2 regions of the Neobacillus sp. B4I6 genome follow, and region 1 is predicted to be linked to the other one. Evidence: riboswitches for the same ligand, from Rfam matches in the RefSeq annotation. Region 1 holds a riboswitch; the other holds the start of a gene.
The links. A riboswitch is a leader RNA that binds a small molecule or an ion and turns the genes downstream of it on or off. The one in region 1 is predicted to bind FMN.

Region 1 (12,433 bases):
AGAGCCGCGAATGACCGTACCAAGCGTGATAACAGCATCATATTTTTTGCTATTAGCCATTTTTTGGGCGATTAATGAAATTTCAAATGCACCTGGTACCCAGGCAATATCTACGTCTGTCTCACTGACGCCATGTCTTTTAAGTGCATCCTGTGCACCGCCTAATAGTTTACTTGTAATGAATTCATTAAAACGTCCAACCACGATTCCAACTTTTAATCCTGAGCCAACTAAATTTCCTTCAAAAATATTACCCATGAGTATGCCTCCTAAATTTGTTTTAAACTTCCCGCTTAACTAAATTTTCCTTGTTGCTTCGGTATTCTACTAAATCTTTAATCGTAATCATTTTAATGTTTAGCTTATCAGCAATTTTGCGCAGCTGTGGGACACGTGCCATCGTGCCATCGTCATTCATGATTTCACAAATGACACCAGCAGGCTTGGCACCGCATAAAATTGCAAGGTCTACAGCTGCTTCTGTATGCCCCGTTCTGCTCAAGACTCCGTCTTTTTTAGCAATCAACGGAAACATATGCCCTGGTCTTAAAAAATCGGATGCTTTTGATTCCGGGTCAACCATACTCAACACCGTTGCTGATCGTTCAAATGCAGAAATTCCAGTTGTAGAAAATTTATGGTCAATGCTTACGGTAAAAGCTGTTCGATGTGGATCCGTGTTCTTGGAAACCATTGGATGTAAGTCGAGCTTTTGAGCTAATGCCTCGTCAATAGGAACACAGATTAGACCTCTTCCGTGAGTGGCCATAAGATTTATGACCTCCGGGGTTGCTTTTTCAGCAAGAGAAATAAAGTCCCCTTCATTTTCCCTGTTTTCATCATCGCAGACAATAACAACCTTTCCTTCTTTTAAATCAGCAAGAGCTTCGTTAATCGTATTAAACACGCAACATCTCTCCTTTCAAAATGACAAACCCTTTAAGATTGGACTTTTCCAAACTATAATTTAATTAAAACCATTGTCTGCTAAAAATTGTGCCGTTATCCCTGTCTTATGATTTTGCGCAGTATCACCTGAAAGGTTTTTCATAAAATGACCAACGTATTTACCAATCATATCGCATTCTAGATTAACGATATCCCCTGACCCCTTTAGTCCCAAAATCGTTTCCGACAATGTATGGGGGATGATCGATAGTGTAAAACTATTTTCAGTTACCGCAAAAACAGTCAAACTTGTCCCATCTACCGTTATAGACCCTCTTAAGATTACATATTTTAATATGTCCTGCTCTGCTTCAATCTCATAGTAGACAGCATTTTCGAAGGACTGTTTACTTTTAATTATGCCTGTTCCATCGATATGTCCTGAGACAAAATGGCCGCCAAACCTTCCACCTGCTGCCATCGCCCGCTCAAGATTTACTCTGGAACCTCGCTTGACCATATTTAAACTTGAAGCTTTGACCGTTTCGGGCATAACATCTACCGTAAACAGCTTACCCGTAAAGGATGTCACCGTTAGACATACCCCGTTGACCGCAATACTGTCGCCAAGGTGAACATCATTAAGTATTTTTTTTGCCTCAATGGCTAAAACAAACGACTCGCCAGTCCGCTGGATGTTCGCGACTACCCCAATTTCTTCAATAATTCCAGTAAACATAATTTCCTTCTCCTTACTATGGTTCCACTTAAATTCTTACCCTAAAATGAAAAAGACCCTGAAGACAATAAGTCCTCAGGGTCCTGTAAAAGACAATAGAAAATAAAGGGTTAAAAATAGGTACACTTCACCCTACAATTAATCCTGTCTTTTCCTTCTCCCATCCAGACTTTAACTGTCGGCTCTGGAGTTTCACCAGATCCACCGTTTAACAATAATATGTTAACCGGGTCACGGACTAAGAAGCAACGCTTCATCACCGCCGGTTAGGAATTTCACCTGACCCCGAAGGAAATATACAATTCTTATTTTAATGATAGTATACTCTATTGGATCAGTAAAGGGAAACGCACTAAAAAGTATTTTCATACTAAAATCATTTGATCATTATTTCACATAAAATCCATAAGCTAAGGTGATTTCTTCTCCCCTTAGCTTGCTTCCATTGAAAGAATTAGTTTACTCTTTATAAGTCTTTACTGGTAAATAAATATCAAAGTGAAGCTCCCCAGAAGCATACAGATGTTTATGCTCTTCTTTATATACTTCAATACTTAATGCGTTATGATCCTGTTCATAGCCATATTCTTTCATCCAAGCATATATTTGTTGATATGTATTTTCGACTTCCTCTTGCTTTCCTTTATGGGTAGCAAAAACATAATTTTTACTCGGAATCGTAAATCCAACCATACCATCAGGAATTTCGTCAATTTTTTCGACGGGCGTTGTTACATAATAGGTGAATTCTGTTTCTCTGCTATGAAAAGGTGCAATCAAGACAGGTTCTTTCGTTTGATAGGATACTTCTTCTAGTCGATTAACCATTTCTTGAAAAAGACGTGGAAGTGTATTGATTTGTGAGTAAGTTCCATTCCATGAAATCCCAACAACTTTCATTTCTTCTTTTTCTATTACCTGGATACTCATACTAATCCCCCTTTTGAATCATCATATTAATATAATTCTAATCTTAGCCCTTAAATTCCTGCAAAAATAGTTCGACTAATCATTTAAAAAACTGACGAGATCTCAGCTCCTGTTACCATGAAAAAAGACCGTCCATCTTAATAAACGGCCTTTTACTAGTTTAATAGTCACTTTACCTCTTGAGGAATAGCTAGATTTAACCCTTTGGCTACTTTCTCACCATATTCTGGGTCTGCTTTGTAGAAATGTTGAATTTGACGAAGCTTTATGTCATCCCTCTCAACTGGCTTCATTGCGCCTACCACTGTTTCAATTAAGCGGGCCCGCTCTTCTGCTGACATTAAGCGATATAAATCACCGGCTTGTGTGTAGTGGTCATTTTGATCATAGGCTACTTGTTCAGCAAGTCCATTAACCTGGAAGGCAGTTTGTTTATGTTCAGGTTCTTCCTTTGGTCCTCCAAAACTGTTTGGCTCATAGTAAACCGAACCACCACCATTATGATCGGAACGCATCGCCCCATCACGTTGATAGTTATTTACTTCTACCTTTGGACGATTAATTGGGAGCAAATTATGATTCGGTCCTACACGATAGCGGTGGGCATCCGAATAAGCAAATAGTCGGCCTTGAAGCATTTTATCCGGCGAAGCCTCAACACCAGGGACCATTGTTCCAGGAGAGAATGTGGCCTGCTCGACTTCTGCAAAATAGTTTTCCGGATTACGGTTGAGCACCATACGTCCAACCTCGATTAATGGGTAGTCCTTATGTGACCATATCTTTGTGACATCAAACGGATCGAAGCGATACGATTCAGCATCTTCAAAAGGCATGATTTGAACATGGAGTCTCCATGCTGGGAAGTCACCCTTGTCAATTGCTTGAAATAAGTCTTCCGTATGGTAATCAGGATTATCTCCAGCTAACTTACCAGCAAGCTCTGGTGCCATATTCTTAACACCTTGTTCGGATTTAAAGTGATATTTGACCCAAACTGCCGCTCCATCCGCATTAACCCATTTAAAGGTATGGCTGCCATAGCCATTCATGTGTCTAAGTGTTGCCGGAAGTCCTCGGTCACCCATTAAATAGGTAACTTGGTGTAAGGATTCAGGTGACAGTGACCAGAAGTCCCAAACTGCAGTTGGATTTTTCAAATGGGTTTTAGGATCTCTTTTTTGAGTATGAATGAAATCAGGAAATTTAATCGCATCACGAATGAAGAAGACTGGCGTGTTGTTCCCTACTAAATCATAGTTTCCTTCTTCCGTATAAAACTTAACAGCAAACCCACGCGGATCACGAACTGTATCAGCTGAACCAAGTTCACCTGCTACAGTTGAGAAGCGAATAAACATAGGTGTGCGTTTTCCAACGCTATTAAACAATTTTGCTTTTGTATATTTTGACATATCATTGGTCACTTCGAAATAGCCATGTGCTCCGGCACCTTTGGCGTGGACAACACGCTCAGGAACTCTCTCACGGTTAAAGTGTGCCAATTTCTCTAGTAAATGTACATCTTGAATCAATGTTGGTCCACGTGATCCAGCCGTCATCGAATTTTGATTATCACCGACTGGTGCTCCATATCCTGTTGTTAAGTGTTTGTTACCATTACCCATTTGATCACCTCGTAAACTATTTTTTAAAGCTTAAACAAATTATAATATAAATTTTATTAAAATCAATACTAAATTATAATTAATATAAATTAATATTGATTATCAACAGGATAACATGTACCCACTATAACATAGGTATTAAAAATAAAGGACGTTATTCCAAAAATGAGAAATAACGTCCAAAAAATTTTTATTTGGACGAAAATAGCTTATAATGTGGTTAACACTTTATTAGGAGGATTTTTTATGAGTGATTCAAACCAAACCAATCCACAGGAAGAACCGAAGAAGAAAATAAGTCTGCAAGAAGCGATGAAACAACAGCTGGAAAATAAGAAAAACAAGTCAGCCCTTGGGAATTCAAGCTCGAATAGCTCACAGGCAACTAAAAAGCTGCAAAGCCAGCAGACTAAAAAAGTAAGTAATTCACGGAGAAAAATGGGTGTCTAGTGGTCAAAATAGAGTAGACATTGTCCCAGGGACTTTAGTCAAAATAGTCCTAAAAGCAGATCAAAGAAGCGGGAAACTCACTGAGGGAACTGTTAAGGATATATTGACAAAGTCAAGTTTTCACCCTCATGGCATTAAAGTGCGGTTGACGGATGGTCAAGTTGGCAGAGTCAAGGAAATCAATCGTTAAACCAATCCTCTACATTTATGTAGAGGCAGACTGTCGACAAATCCGAAAAACTTGGGTTTGCCGGCAGTCTTTTTTATGTCTTTGTTAATTTGTTTGTTGATTTGCGCTCCAGGCGCTTCGCTTTCCGCGGGCGTAGCGGGGAGCCTCCTGATATGAACGAAACTGTCAAGGCCCCCACTCTAAATTAGTATTTGTATTATTTTTGGGCAATTTTAAGAAGAGAAGCTAATTTTGGCTTCTTTTCATTGTTGTCTTATTAGCCTTCTGGCTAGATTATCTCCTTCTTTAGCTTACCAACCTATTCTCATCTCTTAGAATGGCTGTCAAGTGCTCTCCTTGACTGCCATTCTAAGAGATGAGACACTATTTTAAGCTAAAGAAGAAATGATCACATGTCCGCTCCTTATTTATTTGAATAGATGTTAAGAACACGGCACGAAAGCAAAAATCTCTACTGCGGTTAGCATTCTGATATTCGTGGGTTTTCACATTTTATCTTTCCGTTTAAAGGACTTTTCCACTAACTCGGCGCGTGCGTTAACCCTTATAAGGTATAGCACAGAGGAGGCACGTGGATTTTCCTTTCCGGTATTACTCTTTGCCTTCGAGCCCTATTCTCATCTTCTATTTTTAAATCAATATAAAAGCATTTTATTTTCAATATTTACAATCAAATTTTGGAAGTATCATTTATCTCTTGCGTAATAGCCCAAATAAAACCTGCCAACTCTCTTGCTACTGCAGTGATTGCTTTACCACCTGTTTTTCCTCTGGATAGTAGTTGAAAATATCTTTTATGAAGCCTATTTTGAGCTTTCCAGGATATACCTTGAACTATTGGAGATAAGCCGTCTTGCCGTCTCTTTAATTCACCTTTAACTGAAGGTTGATATCGATAACTCCAAGCAGACTCAATTAATAGACGGCGAACATGGCGATTTCCAGTTTTAGTAATTTCTCCTTGTCTCCTTTTCTCACCACTAGAGGATTCGCTCGGTACTAAACCAACATAAGCCATAAATTGTTTCGGGGTTGGAAAACGTTTAAAAGAACCAATTTCTGCGACAAGACTAGTCGCAGTTATAAGCGCAACACCTCTTAATGCTTGTAAGGCTTGAATCATTGGAGCATGAACACCTTCGGCTGCTTGTAATTTTATTTCCTCTTCGAGTCTTAGAATTCGTTGTTCTAACTCTTTTAATTGATGATAATATTCCTGAAAAACCACTCGTAAAGATGAGTTTTCAAATTTTAATACATTTAGCCATTCACGATACTTTTTAGTCCATTTATTAACTCCAGCTGGTGGGTGAAGATTATTACGTAATAAAAATTTAGATAAACGATGCTTAGCTCTTAGTTCATCTTCTTTTGCGTCTTCACGTGCTCTTACTAAATCACGGAGAGCTTCATCTTCCGTATCAGGAACATAAATAGGTGTTAATTCACCTGCTCGATATAACTGAGCAAGTCGGATAGAATCCCTACGATCTGTCTTGATACGCTCACATGGTCTTTTAGGTATTAAGGATGGAGCTATCACATCGCAATGAACTCCCAAAGTAAGTAATAGTCTAAATAGTGGGTACCCAGTTGGACCTGCTTCATAACACACTCGAAGAGTGTTAGGTTCTCCAAGTTTTTTTATTAATTTCCTAATTGCTTCAGGTGTATGAGGAATCATTCCAAAGTATCTAGGCTCTCCGCGGCCCTCTTCAGCAATAGCTACAGCAATTTTTTCCTTTGATACGTCTAAACCTACAAATTTTATGGCATCCTGCATAATGACTAGCTCCTTTCGTAATGTAGCTCTAATTTGGTTTTTTGTTTTTCAACATTAAACATTCTTACCAAATTAACCTACGAATTTACGAGTAAGGAGCTAGTTTCGTTCATGATAACTCGGCGCTTAAGCGCCTGCGGGGTCTCCCCTGCCCCGTCCTCCCGCAGGAGTCTTCGCGCCTTCCGCTCCAATCAACATGTGCCAAAATCAACAATGAGCTTTAACATAGTCTTTCAATAAAAAACAGACCCAAATGCTTGGGCCTGTTTTATCGGCGGGTCATTATGCTTTACGGACGTTTACTGCTTGTGGTCCACGTTGACCACTTTCAATTTCAAACGTAACCTCTTGACCTTCATCTAATGTTTTGTATCCTTCGCCTTGAATAGCCGAGAAGTGAACAAATACATCTTCTCCACCTTCACGCTCAATGAATCCAAAACCTTTTTCACCGTTAAACCATTTTACTTTACCTTGTTCCATTTTTGTAGCCTCCTAGCATGTAACAATTACATGTAAATTGCAAATTCAATTGACTTGCCTAATTATTTTTACCCATTTCCTGTTTGCATATACCATACTAATTCTTAAATAAATTTTTTCGTCCAAATTTTATTTTGAAAGCACCCATTTATGGATTGCTTGCGCCACACCATCTTCTTCGTTGGTTGCTGTTACCCAGTCCGCGGACTCCTTTACCTTTTCCTGTGCATTTCCCATCGCTACACCCAAACCAGCTGCTTTGATCATCGCTAAATCATTGAGGCTGTCGCCGACGGCCATAACATTCTTCATATCCAAACCCAGCCGGCTGCAAACAATCCCAAGTCCTTTCGCTTTATTAATTCCAGTTGGATTTACTTCAATGTTCTTCAGTGTTGAATTGCTTAATTCAAATTCACCTTTAGCCTGTAATTCATTAAAGATTAGTGCTCTTGTTGCGTCATCATCGATGTTAAAGCCAAATTTCATCCATTCCAGTGTATGTAGGTCAGCCGGCATTTCATTATGCCAATTACGCTCGGTACTAATCGCCCAAAATTTTGTGTTATGCTGTTGAGATAACCCCCACATCCACTCAACCAGCTCCGATTTGACCAAATTCCTTTCCACTAACTCCCGTTTCTCATCCCAAATTTCACTTCCATTTACCGTTACCAAGTATGAATTCAGCTCCAATGAATCAGCATGCTCTCGACTAGTAATCACAGAACGTCCAGTACTTAGAACGACAAAAATCCCTTTGTCCTTTGCAGCTCTGATTGCCTGGCGATTTGCTTCCGATATCTGGCCTTTATTATTTAAAAGTGTGCCATCCATATCCAGTGCTACTAATTTGATTTCAACATCATTTTTAAAATTATCCATATGTATTAACGTGCTCCCTTCTAACTTTTTCCATTATAAGATTAACACCATTACTAAAAACTAATCAAACAATTAAGTATACCTAATATATTTGTTAAACAAAGAAGAACCCTGCGAATTTACATCCATTCATAATACATGAGTATCATAAAGTAACAGATAGGCACTCTTTTGCATATAGTACCCATAAGCCAAAGGATAGAAAGGTGTTTAAAGATGCCATCGGTTGTAATCAATTTATATTATTTAAAAATCAATAGTATTTCGGGTAATGGTTCCATAACTATAGGGGAAGCAGCTCATAATAGTCCCACTTCCAATACTAAATCACAAGGAATTAATGCTTCATATGGAGACACTTCACCGACTGAAGCAATGATGGAAAACCTATTAAATGATCCTGACGTCAATGATCAAACTTCAATTGGAACTACTGATGTTGCCAATGTAAATAAGCCCATTCAACCTGTACTACCAATCTAACATTATAGGGGTTATATGATATGCCATTTCAAATAAATATTTTAAATTTTAAGATTAATGGAGCTACGCAAAACGGAAATGTTGATATAGGTCCAACTGTGCATAACAGCCATACTGCTAATAGTAAATTTGTCGGTGCAAATTTTTCTTTGGGTGATTTTTCACCGGCTTCTTCCCTTATGAACTCAGGCAATGTAGATCCAGATGTTAGTGATCAAGATCAAATAGCTAACCCTTCTATGCCTATCGCCAATCAACTTTAAAGGAGTAGTAAGATGGATATAGAAAAAATGAGAAAATGGCTAGAGATTACAAATGAGTATAGAGAGAGCAATTTTTGGTCTAGCGTACTTAAGCAAAAACATCCTGATGAATTTTTTAGAGAAGCGGTATGTAATCCAAAATTTGATATATATCTAAATGAAAATTATTACTTTATTATTTTTGAAATACCTGGAGTAAATCGAGAAGATCTTTCAATTAACTTAATCACAAATACACATTTAAAAATTAATGGCAAAATAAAGCCGGTTCTACCATTTGAAATGGGAATGAAAAGAGAGCGAATCTATGGTGATTTTGAACGCGTCATTGAACTTCCAGAACCAACTTATGCTCATTTAATGCAAACACAAATTTATAATGGACTACTTCATATATCCTATCCTCGAAAAAGTGTGTTGGAATAATTTTCAATAGAAAGAAAAGAATATATTCAAAAAAAAAACGCAGTGAACTCACAAGCGTTTTTTCTTGTTTTATTAATGGTGATGATGTACGCCCATTGTTGGGTTGGTAATTAGCCATTCTTCTTTTGGTAATTGGAAATATTGAATCCAGATATTATTTAAGGTCGGATCATTTTTATCAAGAATAAAGTCAATTTCTTTATCACTTGTAACCACTACATCGTTTTCTGTTGGTGTATCAAGCTTTAAATCATAATGGGCGTGATCCCCGTGGATACTTGTCACATATACTCGAAACAATTTCCCTAGTGCCTCTTCTTGTTCCATCATTTTCTTCAATGCTTTTGCTGCATTCCGATTAACTTTTACCTTCATTTTGTGCTCTCCTCCAACTATGTATTCCTTCGTATTATCCCACTTTTCAGCTAAAATAGACAATTAAAAGGTTTGTGACAACAAAAGACAAATTAAATTTTAGTATAAAATCAACTTACCTTATTCCCCCTTATAATGGATATTAAATCCTTAACAAATTTGTCACAATTTAATTCAAAAAGCTATATTAACATCACGGCAAAGTTGTTAATATAAGTCTTAGGAAAAAACATAAAGACTAATTAATATTAAATAATAATTAATATAACCATGTTTGTTTCAGTAAAAAATAGAAAGGAAATAGTTTTTCTTGTTTGTGAAAGATTTCACGATTATAATCTTAAAAGTGTACATTATGGAAGGGAGAAATATTCATGTCTAAAAAAAGCTACATAATTCCACTGTTAGCTTTATTACCGATTCTACTTTTAAGCGGCTGTTCGAATATGGTCGTCTTTGATCCAAAAGGACCTGCAGCACGTGATATTCTTGATTTGATTAACTGGTCACTTATTTTTATGCTGCTAGTGGTCGTCGTTGTATTTGGTTTATTTGGATATATCATATGGAAATATCGTGCGAAACCTGAAAATGCAGATTACGAACCGCCTGAAGAACACGGCAGTACAAAATTAGAGATTATTTGGACTGTCATTCCTATTCTGATTGTCATTGCTTTAACGATTCCTACTGTTAAAACAATCTATAAATTAGAGAAAGTACCTGCCGGGTATGAAAATAAAAAACCTATTACCATTAATGTAACATCAGCTGATTGGAAGTGGATTTTTAGCTATCCGGAACAAGGGATCGAGACAGTGAACTATGTGAATATTCCAGCTGGCACTCCGGTACAGTTTAAATTAACCTCTGCTGGTACAATGCAATCCTTCTGGGTTCCTGCTTTAGGTGGTCAAAAGTATACCATGAACAAGATGGAAACAGAGTTGTATCTCACTGCAGACAAACCTGGAGAATTTCTAGGTAGAAATACAAACTTTAACGGCAAGGGATATGCTGATATGGAATTTACAGTTGAAGCGAAATCCCCGCAGGCCTTTGAAAAATGGGTAAAGGAAGTCAAAGATACTGCACCAAAGTTAACAGAAAAGAAATACTATCAACTTCTTAAGCCTACACACTTGGGTCGTGAAACATTCCTTGGAACTCATCTAGCCTGGGTAAACCATGCTGATATGAATTCTAAAACTTATACAAATCCTGAATTGTACGAAGTACATGGCGTAAAAGGAAAGATTTTTAAAGAGAAAGAAACAAATGGTCATTCTATGGACATGGAAGGTATGGACATGGGCGAAAAATCAGATGGAGGTGAGCACAATGGGCATTAATTGGCATGACTTTTTTATCGTCGGCAACCCATTAATACTAGGTTCTCAGATTGCTATTCTATTAACAATGATAGGAATAGTAGCAGGGGTTACCTATTTAAAGAAATGGAAATGGCTGTGGAGAGAATGGTTGACAACGGTTGATCATAAACGGATTGGGATTATGTACATCCTTTCTGGTGTGCTGATGTTTTTCCGGGGAGGCGTAGATGGTCTTTTAATGAAGGCTCAAACCTCTCGTCCAGAGATGAAATTTTTAGATGCGCAGCATTACAATGAAATTTTTACAACACATGGTGTTATCATGATTTTGTTTGCAGCGATGCCATTATTAATTGGTTTAATGAACGTGGTGATCCCGTTGCAAATAGGTGCCCGTGACGTGGCATTCCCTCAACTTAACGCGTTAAGCTTCTGGTTGTTCTTTAGTGGTGCGATGTTGTTTAATATTTCATTTGTTATTGGTGGTTCACCAGATGCCGGATGGACTGCTTACTTCCCTCTTGCAGGGAAAGAATTTACTCCTGGAATCGGGAATAACTATTACGCTATTGCCCTGCAAATTGCCGGGATTGGTACCCTAATGACGGGAATTAATTTTATTGTCACTATTTTAAAAATGAGAACAAAAGGCATGACACTAATGAAAATGCCAATGTTTACTTGGACTTCATTCATTGCATCGGTTATTATTGTAGCTTCATTTCCAATTTTCACTGTTGCACTTGCATTGATGACCTTTGACCGGATCTTTGGAACGCACTTTTTCACCTTAAGTGGTGGCGGTATGGATATGATGTGGGCAAACTTATTCTGGTTATGGGGTCACCCTGAAGTATATATTGTTGTCCTTCCCGCATTTGGGATGTTCTCTGAGGTTATTTCAACCTTTTCTAGAAAAATGCTGTTTGGATATAAATCAATGGTATTCTCCATTGTTGGCATTGCGTTATTAAGTATGCTTGTTTGGGTTCACCACTTCTTTACTATGGGTGCCGGACCAGGAGTTAACTCTGTTTTCTCCATTACGACGATGATGATTGCCATTCCAACGGGTGTCAAAATGTTTAACTGGTTATTCACGATGAGAAAAGGTCGAATCGAGTTTACAACGGCGATGCTGTGGGCGCTTGCGTTCATTCCTTGCTTTATCATCGGCGGTGTAACAGGGGTAATGCTCGCCATGGGTGCTGCAGATTATCAATACCACAATACCCTATTCCTTGTCGCTCACTTCCACTATGTGTTAATTCCTGGTGTTGTGTTTGCGGTGTTTGCCGGGTTATATTATTGGTGGCCAAAAATGTTCGGCCATATGCTAAATGAAAAAATCGGTAAAATTCATTTCTGGTTCTTTACAATTGGATTTAACTTAACGTTTATGCCGATGTTCTTCCTAGGCTTAGACGGTGCTGTCCGCCGTTCATACACGTATTCAGCTGAATCAGGCTATGCACCATTATTCATGTTATCTACCATTGGTGCAGTGATTTTAGCTATCGGCTTTGGTGCTCTTTGCTATAACATTTATTGGAGTGCACGCTATGCGGACCGTAAT
Region 2 (12,433 bases), 2.0 Mb from region 1:
TGCTTTATAAATTTAGAAAGGAAAAAATTGAGCGAAGCTTCGCAGACTCAAAAGAGCTGCACGGGCTTCGCTATTCCCGGTTAAGGGGATTGAAGAAAGCAAGGGAACAGGCTCTCCTTACGGCAGCCTGCCAAAATATGAAAAAGATTGCAACACAATTAGCAAGGCTAGAAAAAGTGTGTTGCAATTCTTTAGGTTGATTACCTCCCTGTTGATTTCCGCGGAAGGCACGCAGACTCCTGCGGGAGGACGGGGCTGGGGAGACCCCGCAGGCGCTAGCGCCGAGGAGGCTCCCCGGACCGCCCGCGGAAAGCGAAGTGCCTAGAGCGGAAATCAACAGGCCCATTAGCAGGTACAATGAATAATTAAATGCTGAGAATAAAAAATTGCCGAGAAAAATACCCTTTCTCGACAATCTGAACCGTTCACTTTTGGATCGGTTAATGGTTTATTGGTATTTTCAAAACCTGACCTGCATTTAGTTGGTTACTCGTTAGATGGTTTGCCTCCATAATAATTTCCATTCCCTTTGGGGACTGATAATACGTCATTGCTATCCTATAAAGGTTTTCATTTGGTTTAACCGTATGAGAAATGATTTTACTAGCTTCTGGTTCCGTCGATACTACGCTAGTTTCTGATTCTTTTTCTTTTTCACTATTAATATCTGATACCTGAGAATCCGTTTTGTTTTCATTTGTACTCTCGGGTTGAACAGATGTATCCACAGCCGTTTCAGTTTGTTCTACTCCGGCGTTAGGTTCTTGGCTAGTTTCTTCTGAATCATTAGCTTCAGAAATTGCTTCCTTCGATTCATCAGGATTTTCTAGTGTTTCCTCGTCATCTTTAGAATTTTCCAAATTAATCGTTTCATACCCTACTGATTCAACTGATAGTTTTTCAACACCATTTATTTTTTTAGCACCGTTACTGTAAGAGATTACACTAAATATGATTATAGGCAGGAGGATAAAGAACAAAACTAATAGACGAATAAGTGGATATTTTAGCTTCCATTTTGTTTTTTTCTTCTTTGGGCGATGTATCTGCTCCCGTGGCGGCAAAACTTCCATGTCTTCGACTTTTTCATTAATTTTTTCTATTCGCTGTTTTAATCTTTCCGCTTGGTCCCTGAATGGTTCTTCATTATTCATGGAGCTACTCCTCCCTGTTCATCTTCTCTGATTGGTCGTTTAAATTTTATATATACTCCTAATAAACAATCAATGACAAAATGCATAACAATTGTGACTGCTAAATTGTCTGTCCACTGAAATATTAAACCAATAAAAAAGCTTAATATAACAATATTTACAAACAAAAACCAATTAAAAAGGTATCGATAGTGGATGATTGCAAAAATAATACTTGCTAAAATGAGGCCTACTTTTGTTTGAATGATCCCTCTAAACAATAATTCTTCACTAAAAGCTACTAAAAGGGCAATGATAAGGATGTGAAACAAATTTCTATTTTTAAATATTCTTTCATTCAAACCGCCATCATCATAAAAGGACGAGGGCAGCGATTTCATTAAAAGTATATCGACCATTACCACTGTAATACCAGCAGGGAGTCCGATTGATATAATATGAAAGTCATTCAAAGAAATATTATTTAAATAGGAGAAATGGTCAAAAAATATAAAACCTAATATCAATGAGATCACACAGAGAATTCCCTGTGTCATGTACAGGTGAAAAAGCAAATCTTTATCCGTTAATTCATTAATTAATTCAAAATACTTTTTTTTCATTCCCTCAACTCACAATTGATTAGAATTTTAGCAAGATAGTCGTTCCAGTTTTTTTCATTTGTTTTTACTGAAGGAAAATGATTAGAATTAATATTTTGATAATCATTTATTTGAAGCCCGCAAATGTCGCAGCATGGATTTAGCTTGTTAGAAAATATTTCATCAAAATAATGTAAAATATATTCACGTCTGCAAGAATTGGTTTCAATCCATTTTTTCATGCAATAAATATTATTTTTCTTAATGGATAATCTTTCCTTAACAAAATCATTAATAGTGCATTGTAATTTTTCAAGGCTAGCCATTTCTAGAAATGAATTATTTACAAAGTCCTCAACAATCCTCCATTGAATCTCGGTAAAACCGCCAAGCTCCATTAGTTTCGTATTTAGATTGATCTTTCCATCCTTCAGAAGATGGTCATGTTCTACCTTTTTAAACAACCAGTCTATTTGCTGTTCAGATGGCAATTCATTCTCTGCAAGCTGGATTGGAAGCTGTTCATCCCCTGGCGAATATAAAAGGATGGCAATACTCGGTTCGCCATCACGACCTGCCCTTCCGATTTCCTGTAGAAAAGATTCTATTTGCATTGGCATGTGATAGTGAATAATAAAACGGATATTTTCTTTATTAATACCCATGCCAAAAGCACTCGTAGCACATATTACATCTAATTGCCCATAGATAAACTGTTGTTGAATCAGTATTCTTGTATTTTGATCCAATCCGCCATGATAGGCCATTGACTGACAGATACCTTTTTCTGTTAGTAATGTCGCCATCTGTTCAGCTGCTTTTTTACTTGAAAAATAAATAATTCCCGGTTTTTTCAATTTGGCAACAAACTCGAGGACACTGGCTTGTTTATCGCGGTAATCAAATAGTTCTTTTACATAAAAGCCGATATTGGGTCGGTCGATGGTCGATTCTATTTTTACTATTTCCTCTAAATCAAGTGAAGCAACAATGTCCTGTCGTACCTTTATTGTAGCTGTCGCTGTCAGTGCAAGCGTTAGTGGATTACCGAATTTCTTTCGAATCTCACCTAGTTTTGAATAATCCGGGCGAAAATCAAAGCCCCATTGGGAAATACAATGGGCTTCATCTACAACAAACAATGCAATCGTAAGCTCTTGAAGTTTACGAAGGATATAGGGAACTCTCAACATTTCAGGTGATATGAAGATAAATTTATATTGACTTAAATGATGAAGGGCCCTATTTCTTTCCTCTCCCGAAAGAAAAGAGTTTAAAGCAATGACTCTTTTTTCACCAAATCTTTTAAATTGTTCCACTTGATCCTGCATTAATGATAGAAGAGGAGAAATAATTAAAATGTGCCCATCTAAAATAATCCCAGGAAGTTGGTAACACAGGGATTTTCCAGTTCCAGTTGGGAGCATTGCCAGTGTATGCTGCCCAGCAAGAATGGAGGTGATTACCTCTTTTTGTCCAGTCTTAAACGTTTGATAACCAAAATGTTTTTTTAAAACCTTTTCTAATTCCATTATCTATCACCATATTTCGCTAAAACTAACCTTATTTGAAAATAAGTAGCAGCACCTACTTTTTCTTTTATCACTTTTAGCTGTTTGGTTACTTTTTGCCGCGAAACTTCCAAAATCATATTTTGTAACTCACTATCGACGTATGTATCAATGGAAAAATCCTTTACATTTAAGGCTAATTCAACAAGATGATCTTCTATTGTACTTAACTTTAAGTGTCTAAGATTTGCAATCATATCAAGGCTATATCCTTGTAATAATAATGCCTGTGTTTTCCTTGAGGAAAGGGTTAATTCATCATCTTGCATTAGATCATGGATAAGATAAGGTAAAATTTTAAACTGATTACCGTCTTCCATTATTTTTTGAATCAAGTAATGAAGGGTATTAGTAAAACCAATCTGATAATCATGAAAATCTAACTTCAGCTTTTTTGCTACTTGAAGAGGGGTTAATCCAATCTGCTGAAAACCAGTTAACCGAAACACTAAAAGTGATGGGTCCATGTCTTTCACTGTATTAAAACATTCATTTAACTCTGAATAGACAGCAGTCCCCATCTCCATCCTAGGTACGGTGATATCCTTTAGAGCAGCTTTTAACCAGATATGGACGTCTTTGTTTTTTTGAATGGGTATATATCTTGATTCCCTAAAAGCAAGATTGGATACTACCTGAATTAGTAGGGACAATCTTTCCCAAAATAGAGAGGATAATTGATGAAAGGTCCAGCCATTTATATATTTGGGCAATGGTTTGTTTTCTAGAAGTGTCATTCCAGAGGTCGTTACATCGTATCGTTGTTCCCCTATATTTATTAACCAATTTTTTTCTACCATTGATTGATGTATTTCATCAAAGGAGTCCCTTGTTAATTGCTCATAAATCCCAAAAAATTTTTTTAATGAAAATAGGTGGGCGTCTTGGATAGTTTGTGATGATTTTTTTCCATTCAACAGGTGATAGACGGAGTAAATCGTCCGTTCCCTGTTTAATTGTTTGACACTATAAAGAATAATGGATTCAAGTTGCATCATACTAAGTCCCCCGCCGTTTTTCGTACATTATCGACAAAATATCCATTTTTCTTCTTTATTCTACCATGAAATAATGTAGATTGTTGCCCAAAAATGTGGAAGAATTAGAAATTCAACTATATAATCTACAGGTATATGGGTATTTTTCTATTGAAAAGTTATCGATACAGTTTTACAATAGATATGAGTTATCCGTTTTCAATTTGATAATGGAAAATGTGTAAGAATAATTTTGTTTATATTACTGGGAGGTTTTTTTCATGGCAAAGTACACAATTGTGGATAAGGAAACTTGCATTGCATGTGGGGCTTGCGGCGCAGCAGCACCAGATATTTATGATTATGATGATGAAGGCATTGCATTTGTAACTCTTGATGATAATGAAGGAATTGTTGAAATTCCAGATGTATTAATCGATGATATGATGGATGCTTTTGAAGGCTGTCCTACTGATTCCATTAAGGTAGCTGATGAAGCTTTTGATGGTAATCCAACTAAATTTGAATAATATTTAGGTAAAACAAATGTTAAGCTACTACCTCTCTCCTTTTTAAGGTGAGAGGTTTTAATTTTTTACAAAAAAACAACAGGAGGAATGAGTCCATCCTGTTGTTTTTATTTATTAGACGCTTTTAATTGTTGTGTTCTTATTAATCCATGCCTGCATCCGAATGAACAGAAGCATAAAGATGGATGACATCATAACACCTTTTATTAAGTTAAAAGGTAAGATAGCAGGGACTACCAGATTACGCATATCAGGGAATCCCATAAGAGCAGTATAAGCCGGTAAAATGAAGAAGTAATTTAACAAACTCATCATTACCGCCATTATAGCTGTCCCGGCGATTAACGCTAATGTCATACCTTTTCTAGTTTTGAGTCTATTATATACGAAATATGTTGGCAGGATAAACACTATGCCAGCAGCAAAATTGGCTATATGGCCAACAGGAATTCCTGTAAAACTTCCTGTCTGAATATAATTAAGGACATTTTTAAAAAACTCAACTAATATTCCTGCAATTGGTCCAAAAATCAATGTGGCAATTAATGCTGGGATGTCGCTGAAATCGACAAACAAGAAATTTGGGAATAAAGGCAATGGAAATTGTATTAGCATTAACAGAAATGCAATACTGCTCAACATTCCAATTGACACATAAGCCCTTACATTCATTTTCCTCTGTTTCTTCATCTTCTTCATCTTCCTCTCTCCTTTTTTGATCCATCGCGTTTAGGAAGAGAGGTTCAGCAAACAGTCGAGACCTAAGTAAATAAAAACTCCCTCAAGAAAATATACTTGAGGGAGTTTACAAAGGCACGCTTAATAAACGTTCATTAAACATTAATTTTTTGAACGTCTGCAGAACCTCCATCTTCTCCCATCCAGACTATACTGTCGGCTTTGGAATCACACCAAATCCTGCCAAAACGGCTCGCGGGCTTATGAGTTTCACTCAAATACCGCCGATCGGGAATTTCACCCTGCCCCGAAGATAGATCGATATTTAATTACAATTATAATTATACTGCTTTCTGCATTTTTTGTTAAGTAAATGGTTTACGTTTTAACGCATTTGTAACTTTTAAAGTTGATTCTACAAAAAAAGCCGCAGACACTTGAGTCCACGGGTTGTTTATTATCTCAATTCACATTTAATACTTGCTTAGGTTTAATAAGATCCGAGGACAGATGGTTAAGCTGTTTAATACGTGTTACCGTCATATTTCTTTTCCTCGAAATGGAGTACAATGTGTCGCCTTGTTTGACGATATATTGCTTTTTTCCTTTCTCTGTTTTGTCTTCCTTTTGAAGTTTTACATGGGAGCTTGCTTCTAATACATCGTCATTGATTCCAGCTATTCCACCCTGTACATTCTCTCCTGTGTCCGCTTTTCCTAAGAACTTTTCTGGATCCAATGCATATTTCTTATCATATCTCCACTCATGCTGGTGGGTTTCAAAATGAAGATGGGTCCCAGTAGCTTGTCCCGTTCTCCCCATTTTCCCTATTACGGTTCCCTGCTTAATACTTTGACCTTCTAATACAGTTCGCTTGTTTAAATGGGCATAGACCGTAACAAAATGACTTGGATGTTTTATAAATACTACATTTCCGTATGTATTCGAATAATAGGATTTAACTACTTGACCATCATCGACGGCAAGAACAGGGGTGTTCAATTTTCCAGCAATATCAATTCCCTTATGTTTACCCATTCTCGTTCCATATGTATCAGAAATAATACCGTCTGCAGGCCATATCCACCCATCCTTTATCTCTTTCTCATCCTTCATACTTGCTTCGGAATGTATTCCACCTAAAAATAACAAACTGACACATAGCGCCATAATTAGGGCAATAAGAACCCTTTTTATGTAGTCTCGCATTTTCTTCATTCAACCTCCTTAGTTCTTTTCCTCCTCCACACCATATGTTAGTTGTTTCACCTTTAGAACATATACCTTGGTGGAGGGGCGATTAGACATACTTGTTATAATTTGGAGATTATAGTTATTTTATTCATGATAAAAAAAATCAACCACTAGGGGTTGATTGAAAAATAATTATTGAAGCGTCTGTAGGTTTGGAGCACGAGGGACTTTGTTTTCCTTTGATAGGTCAAATGTTCCGATTTTTTTTATAGGCGAATTTTTTATAATGACCTTTTCTAAACCAAATTCTTTAGCTGTTAATAACAAGGACTCATAAGCGTTAATCGTAACTTGGTCTTCTCGTAGACTCGAATTTTCATCTATTGTAACAAGTAAAGTTTTTTCTTTAATGGATACATCCTTAATCGGCAGAGCTGGAAAAAGTGAACTTTTTAACCCTAATAGGGGCTGATCATTCTTCATTGCCTCCAAAGCCCTATTAATATCAGTATACGTCTCTATTGATGGAACTAAGTAGGGGATTTCACTATCTTTGGAAAAATAAAAAAAGAAGGCATGATTCTTCTTTTGGACGACTTCAATTTCCTCTTTCCTGCCAAGATTCCCTAGTTCAATTCCAGGCTCACCATTTGTTGAAAATCGGATTTTTTTTATGTTACTGTTCGAAGAAATATCTTTTTGTAATACATTCATAAAATTTGTTTCTGTTGTTGATCCTTGGCCGTACTGATGGGTTGACGGCACATCAACCAAAACAGTTTTATCTTTATTATCAAGCCTCAGCGTAGCATTAAGTGGATAAAATTCGCTTAAACCCCATTCTTCTTCCTTTAAACTCACCATGTTTTCATTAAATATAGTTAGCCATGATTTATCATTTGAATCATTTACTATAGTGGAAACTGGAACAAGTATTTGCGCTTGTGGATCTGGAATCCAATATGTTAAGACCCTTCCATTGTCTACTTCATCATCATAGACTGCTGTTTTCAAAAGTTCATTATTCTCAGCTGCTGAAAAGGTCTTTGCTTTTAAATTGTCATCTTCTTTTTTCAAAGCACTGGTGGAATCTTCATCCGCTGTTTGCATTTCCTGCCCAGATGAAGCATTTTTTTGACTTGATTTATCCTCTGAGTATTGGGTTCCGACCATTAATTTAGGAACTAAGATGAAAAAAATGAGCAATGCACATGCAGTAGCGAGTCCAGGCAGGAGCCATTGTTTTATTTTTGTCTTTTTTATAGAAAGATTCTGATAAATGTCACGAGGATTGCGATCATCTTGTATTTTGGGCATTTGCCTTAATAGTTCTTCGAGCTGCTTATCGCTCCACTCTGACTTTTTCACTAGCCGCTCCCTCCTTCTGATAAGACATTTCCATATGTTTCTTCAATACCTTTAACGAACGGTGCTGTGTCGTTTTCACCTTGCTTTCTGTCCAGCCTAATGCTTGGGCTGTTTCAACAATCGATAAATCTTGAATATATCGCAGAATAATAACAGCTCTTTGATCCATTGTGCAATATTCTAGACAATTGTAAACCCACCTGATTTCTTCCTTTAGTACCATGATTTCTTCTGGTATAGGATATCCATCTTTCAGCTGATCGGTGGACCAATCAAATTTTTCGAGTAAACGTACTTTCCATCCCTTTTGTTTTCGGAAGAAGTCAATGGCTACATTTCTTGCAATCGAAAACAACCAGGTTTTCTCACTGCTTTTCCCTTCAAAACGGCGATAAGATTTAAAGACTCTTATATAGACTTCTTGGACAAGATCCTCGGCATGTTCTTTGTTCCTGACCATATAAAATAGAAATTGAAAAACGTCATGATGATATTTTTGGTAAAGTTCATCGAAAACGGAGTCCATCAATTCCCCTCCCCGTTCATAATATTAGTCGAATTATATGTATAAAAAGTTTCATCTTATAAATATAGACTTTTTTGTGACAAAAAGGAAGGTATAAATTGGAATTCATTTCCTAAAAAATTGATACAAAAAACTCATCCTATTAAAGGATGAGCACATAGCTTTCAATTTTTATTGTTCCTCGTGAATCAAGAACAATCGGCAAAATACTTGTTCATTTTACTATTTTCGAGGCACTAAAAAGGAAAATGTCGTTCCTTGACCGAGTTTACTCTGAACAGAAATATGACCTCGATGTGCATCCATAATATTTTTAGCTATGGCTAGTCCAAGTCCTGTTCCTGCTCTTCCTCTCGTTCGAGCTTTATCAGCCTTATAAAACCGTTCAAACACAAAAGGTAAATCTTCTTCAGGAATACCCGACCCAGAATCTTTAACTCTAATCATTACGCCCTTATCTTCTGAAGTCACACTTAATTTAACAGAACCGCCTTTAGGTGTATGTCTTATGGCATTACCAATTAAATTTGTGAGAACCTGTTCGATTCGATCAGGATCAAAAGAAATGGAGGTGATTTCATTATCTATCTCTGCAAATAATTGAATTTCATTTTCTTTAGCTAATCCCTGGAACTTGTGGATAATTCGATTGATAAATGAAGAGATATTAGTTTCCTCCATTGTTAATTGAAGATGTCCGGCTTCCATTCGGGCTAAATCTAGCAATTCATTGACAAGCCGGCCCATACGCAAGGATTCATCATAAATGACCTTTGCCATTTCCTTTTTCTCTTCTTGGGATTCAGCAATATCATCAACGATTGCCTCACTATAGCCCTGCAACATCGATATTGGCGTTCTAAGCTCATGAGAAACGTTTGCAATAAAGTCTTGTCTCATTTTATCTAACTGTCTTTCCTCAGTCATATCCCTCAGAACGGCTACTGCACCGCGAATAAAACGGTTACTATATAATGGACTAACTAGGATGACCCAATGTCTGCCTTGGAATGAAATTTCACCCATTTGTTCTGTTTCAGTATCGACCGCTTTCTGAAATAGATCCATTACCTCTGGTGGAATGGCCTCGGAATCCGTACTAATTCCACCCATTTCATAATACCAATATTGAAGAAAGCGGTCTGCTGGAGGATTGGTGATTAGAATCGCCCCATCCCGATTAAAGGTAATAACACCATCTGCCATACTGCTTAGGATACTCGATAATTGCTCTTTTTCTTGGCTAAGTGCACTCATATTGAATTTTAATTGTCTTCCCATTTGATTAAATGCAGTTGCTAGTTCCCCAATTTCATCATGTGTAAGGATGGGTACTTTTGTATCGAATTTCCCTCTGGCCACTTCAAAGGCTGCTTCTCTCATCTTTCTTAAGGGAGCTGCAATTCTTGTGGACAAAAAGAAGGCAAAAATAGTTGTAAGGATAATAGCTACACCCGCAACAAGTAAAATAAATTTAGTTGTTTCATGGGTTGTTTCTTGCATTACTTCTAATGATTGATAAATAAAAACGGCACTTTTTTCTTCCCCGGGCAAATGCAAAGGTACACCAATAATTGAATACTTAGCATCCTTTTTATCTTCCTTAAAGGAAAGCGTGGAAATCTTTTCAACAGTCCTATCTTTTTTTAATACTTGTGATAATTTCGGGTCATTTTTAATATCAGTAAAGGATAACCTATTTGAAAGATTCGTGTTTGGAGAGTAATAGACTTCACTCTCATTTTTAACAATTACTACATTGTTGACATTATCAATAATTTCCCAAGATATCTCTAATCCAAGTGGTAATTTTTCATTAGGATGTTTTTCTAAAACATTCGCAATTTTCTCAGCTGTATTGGTCAAATCCTTTTTCATCTCAAGAGTATTGTAGTTTTGGAAAAATTCGAGAAGCATGATTGTTAAGATGAATAGCACAAAAGATACTAATAAAAGGATCGTTAACCATAGCTTTCCTACAACACTTCTTAATAATGTCATTCATTAATAACCTCAAATTTATAGCCTACGCCCCAAACTGTAACAATCATTCTTGCAGCTTGTTCAGAAACCTTGTTTAATTTTTCACGGAGACGCTTTACGTGCGTATCAACTGTACGTAGATCGCCAAAAAATTCATAATGCCAAACTTCTTTTAGTAACTGCTCACGGTCAAAAACCTTATCTGGTGCCTTCGCTAAGAAATAGAGCAATTCATATTCTTTTGGCGTTAAACTTACTTCTTTACCATCTGCTGCTACCCTATGTGCATCATTATCAATGGTTAAGTGTGGGAATACAATGACGTCTTTCGTTGTCGTTTCCGTTTGCAGGTAACTTGTTTGTGAAGACCTTCTTAACAAGGCCTTGACACGCAGGACTACTTCCCTTGGACTAAATGGTTTGACTATATAGTCATCAGTGCCCACTTCAAAGCCTTGGACGCGATTAATTTCTTCCCCTTTTGCAGTAAGCATGATTACCGGTGTTGCCTTCTTTTCTCTTAATTCACGACAAACTTCAATTCCGTCTTTCCCTGGCATCATTAGGTCAAGAAGAATGACATCATAGTCATTAGCAAACGCTTTTTCTAATGCCTCGGTTCCATCTTCTGCTTCATCAATTGTATAGTCTTCACGCTCTAAATACATTTTTAATAAACGGCGAATCCTTTCCTCATCATCTACAACTAAAATTTTCACGTCTTTTTCCATTATTAATCCCCCCATGGAGTTTATTTTACAAAACGCTATTGTTTTATGCCATATTTTCGTGCTAATTACTCCTATAAAAAGTGTCAATAATTTGACAACGCTAACTACACTTAAAAATTTTATAAAAAGCCTTCACTTTTTATAAGTGAAGGCTATAATATTTTACCCAAGTCCTAATTGTGAATGCTCAACCCGCATAGGAATGTAAGCCAGCAATAACGAGATTGACTGCAACAAGGTTAAACATAATTATTACAAAGCCGATTACTGCTAACCATGCAGATTTTTCGCCATGCCACCCTTTGGAGAGACGAAGATGTAAAAATGCTGCATAGAATAGAAATGTTATTAATGCCCAAACTTCTTTTGGATCCCATCCCCAAAATCGTGACCAAGCCATTTGTGCCCATATCATTGCAAAAATGAGTGCACCTAGTGTAAACACTGGGAAACCGATTAATACAGAGCGATAGCTAATTTCATCAACAAAGTCTAGTTTAATATTTTTAACAAGCGGTTTTAGTGCTGCAGCAATTCGTTTTCGTAATATTAATCTAATTAAGCCATAAATAACGAGTCCCGCCATTAATGACCAAATGACTGTATTTAATTTTTTGGCATTAATAAAAGCTGGTACCTCGAACAAAGGCTTAAATCCGTCTTTTGTTAATATGTCTCCTTCATAAGGACCGGAAATGGCAGGCATCGTATATTCAACAATAGCCTGGTTATCATGTTTATCAACCCAATTAAATTTCTCATGGTAACCCAACCCTGAAAATACTGAAGATACGGCTACGAAACCAAGTACCGTAACTAATGAAAACATGACCATTTCAAGCCAAAAGGTTTGTTTGTTGGATTTTGTTTGATCAATTGCCTTTACGAGATAAATAAGCCCTGCCGCAAAGCTAATCGATAGAATAGCTTCTCCCATCGCCGCAGTAGTTACGTGAATATGCAGCCAATAACTTTGTAATGCGGGTATTAATGGCGTAATATCCTTTGGAAACATACTTGCATAAGCGATTACCAATATGGCGACAGGCATTGTAAATAATCCTAGTAAGGTCGTTCGATAAATAAAATAAATGACAATAAATGCACCTACAAGCGCCATTCCGAAGAATGTCGTGAACT

Region 2: linked by a shared signal. The riboswitch ahead of QF028_RS05440 (ECF transporter S component) and the one ahead of ribE (riboflavin synthase) in region 1 are both predicted to bind FMN.

What each region holds. Positions count from the first base shown of each region.
Region 1 covers NZ_JBNPWB010000002.1:2,752,364-2,764,796, forward strand. Annotated here, with positions in the region: gene ribH (6,7-dimethyl-8-ribityllumazine synthase) at 1-258, opposite strand, end outside; partial or broken gene ribB (3,4-dihydroxy-2-butanone-4-phosphate synthase) at 284-907, opposite strand; gene ribE (riboflavin synthase) at 968-1,627, opposite strand; FMN riboswitch at 1,776-1,924, opposite strand; gene QF028_RS15695 (GyrI-like domain-containing protein) at 2,087-2,557, opposite strand; gene katA (catalase KatA) at 2,725-4,185, opposite strand; gene QF028_RS15705 (hypothetical protein) at 4,432-4,635, shown strand; gene QF028_RS15710 (YwbE family protein) at 4,628-4,825, shown strand; gene QF028_RS15715 (IS110 family transposase) at 5,496-6,608, opposite strand; gene QF028_RS15720 (cold-shock protein) at 6,891-7,091, opposite strand; gene QF028_RS15725 (Cof-type HAD-IIB family hydrolase) at 7,221-7,976, opposite strand; gene QF028_RS15730 (spore germination protein) at 8,193-8,459, shown strand; gene QF028_RS15735 (spore germination protein) at 8,480-8,722, shown strand; gene QF028_RS15740 (Hsp20/alpha crystallin family protein) at 8,735-9,148, shown strand; gene QF028_RS15745 (iron-sulfur cluster assembly accessory protein) at 9,221-9,523, opposite strand; gene qoxA (cytochrome aa3 quinol oxidase subunit II) at 9,898-10,875, shown strand; gene qoxB (cytochrome aa3 quinol oxidase subunit I) at 10,865-12,433, shown strand, end outside.
Region 2 covers NZ_JBNPWB010000002.1:709,129-721,561, reverse strand. Annotated here, with positions in the region: partial or broken gene QF028_RS05470 (transposase) at 1-200, shown strand, start outside; gene QF028_RS05465 (LysM peptidoglycan-binding domain-containing protein) at 441-1,154, opposite strand; gene QF028_RS05460 (CPBP family intramembrane glutamic endopeptidase) at 1,151-1,756, opposite strand; gene QF028_RS05455 (RecQ family ATP-dependent DNA helicase) at 1,753-3,267, opposite strand; gene QF028_RS05450 (helix-turn-helix domain-containing protein) at 3,267-4,304, opposite strand; gene QF028_RS05445 (ferredoxin) at 4,565-4,813, shown strand; gene QF028_RS05440 (ECF transporter S component) at 4,928-5,512, opposite strand; FMN riboswitch at 5,679-5,810, opposite strand; gene QF028_RS05435 (peptidoglycan DD-metalloendopeptidase family protein) at 5,954-6,709, opposite strand; gene QF028_RS05430 (negative regulator of sigma-X activity) at 6,878-8,053, opposite strand; gene sigX (RNA polymerase sigma factor SigX) at 8,028-8,579, opposite strand; gene QF028_RS05420 (ATP-binding protein) at 8,802-10,580, opposite strand; gene QF028_RS05415 (response regulator transcription factor) at 10,577-11,293, opposite strand; gene ccsB (c-type cytochrome biogenesis protein CcsB) at 11,481-12,433, opposite strand, start outside.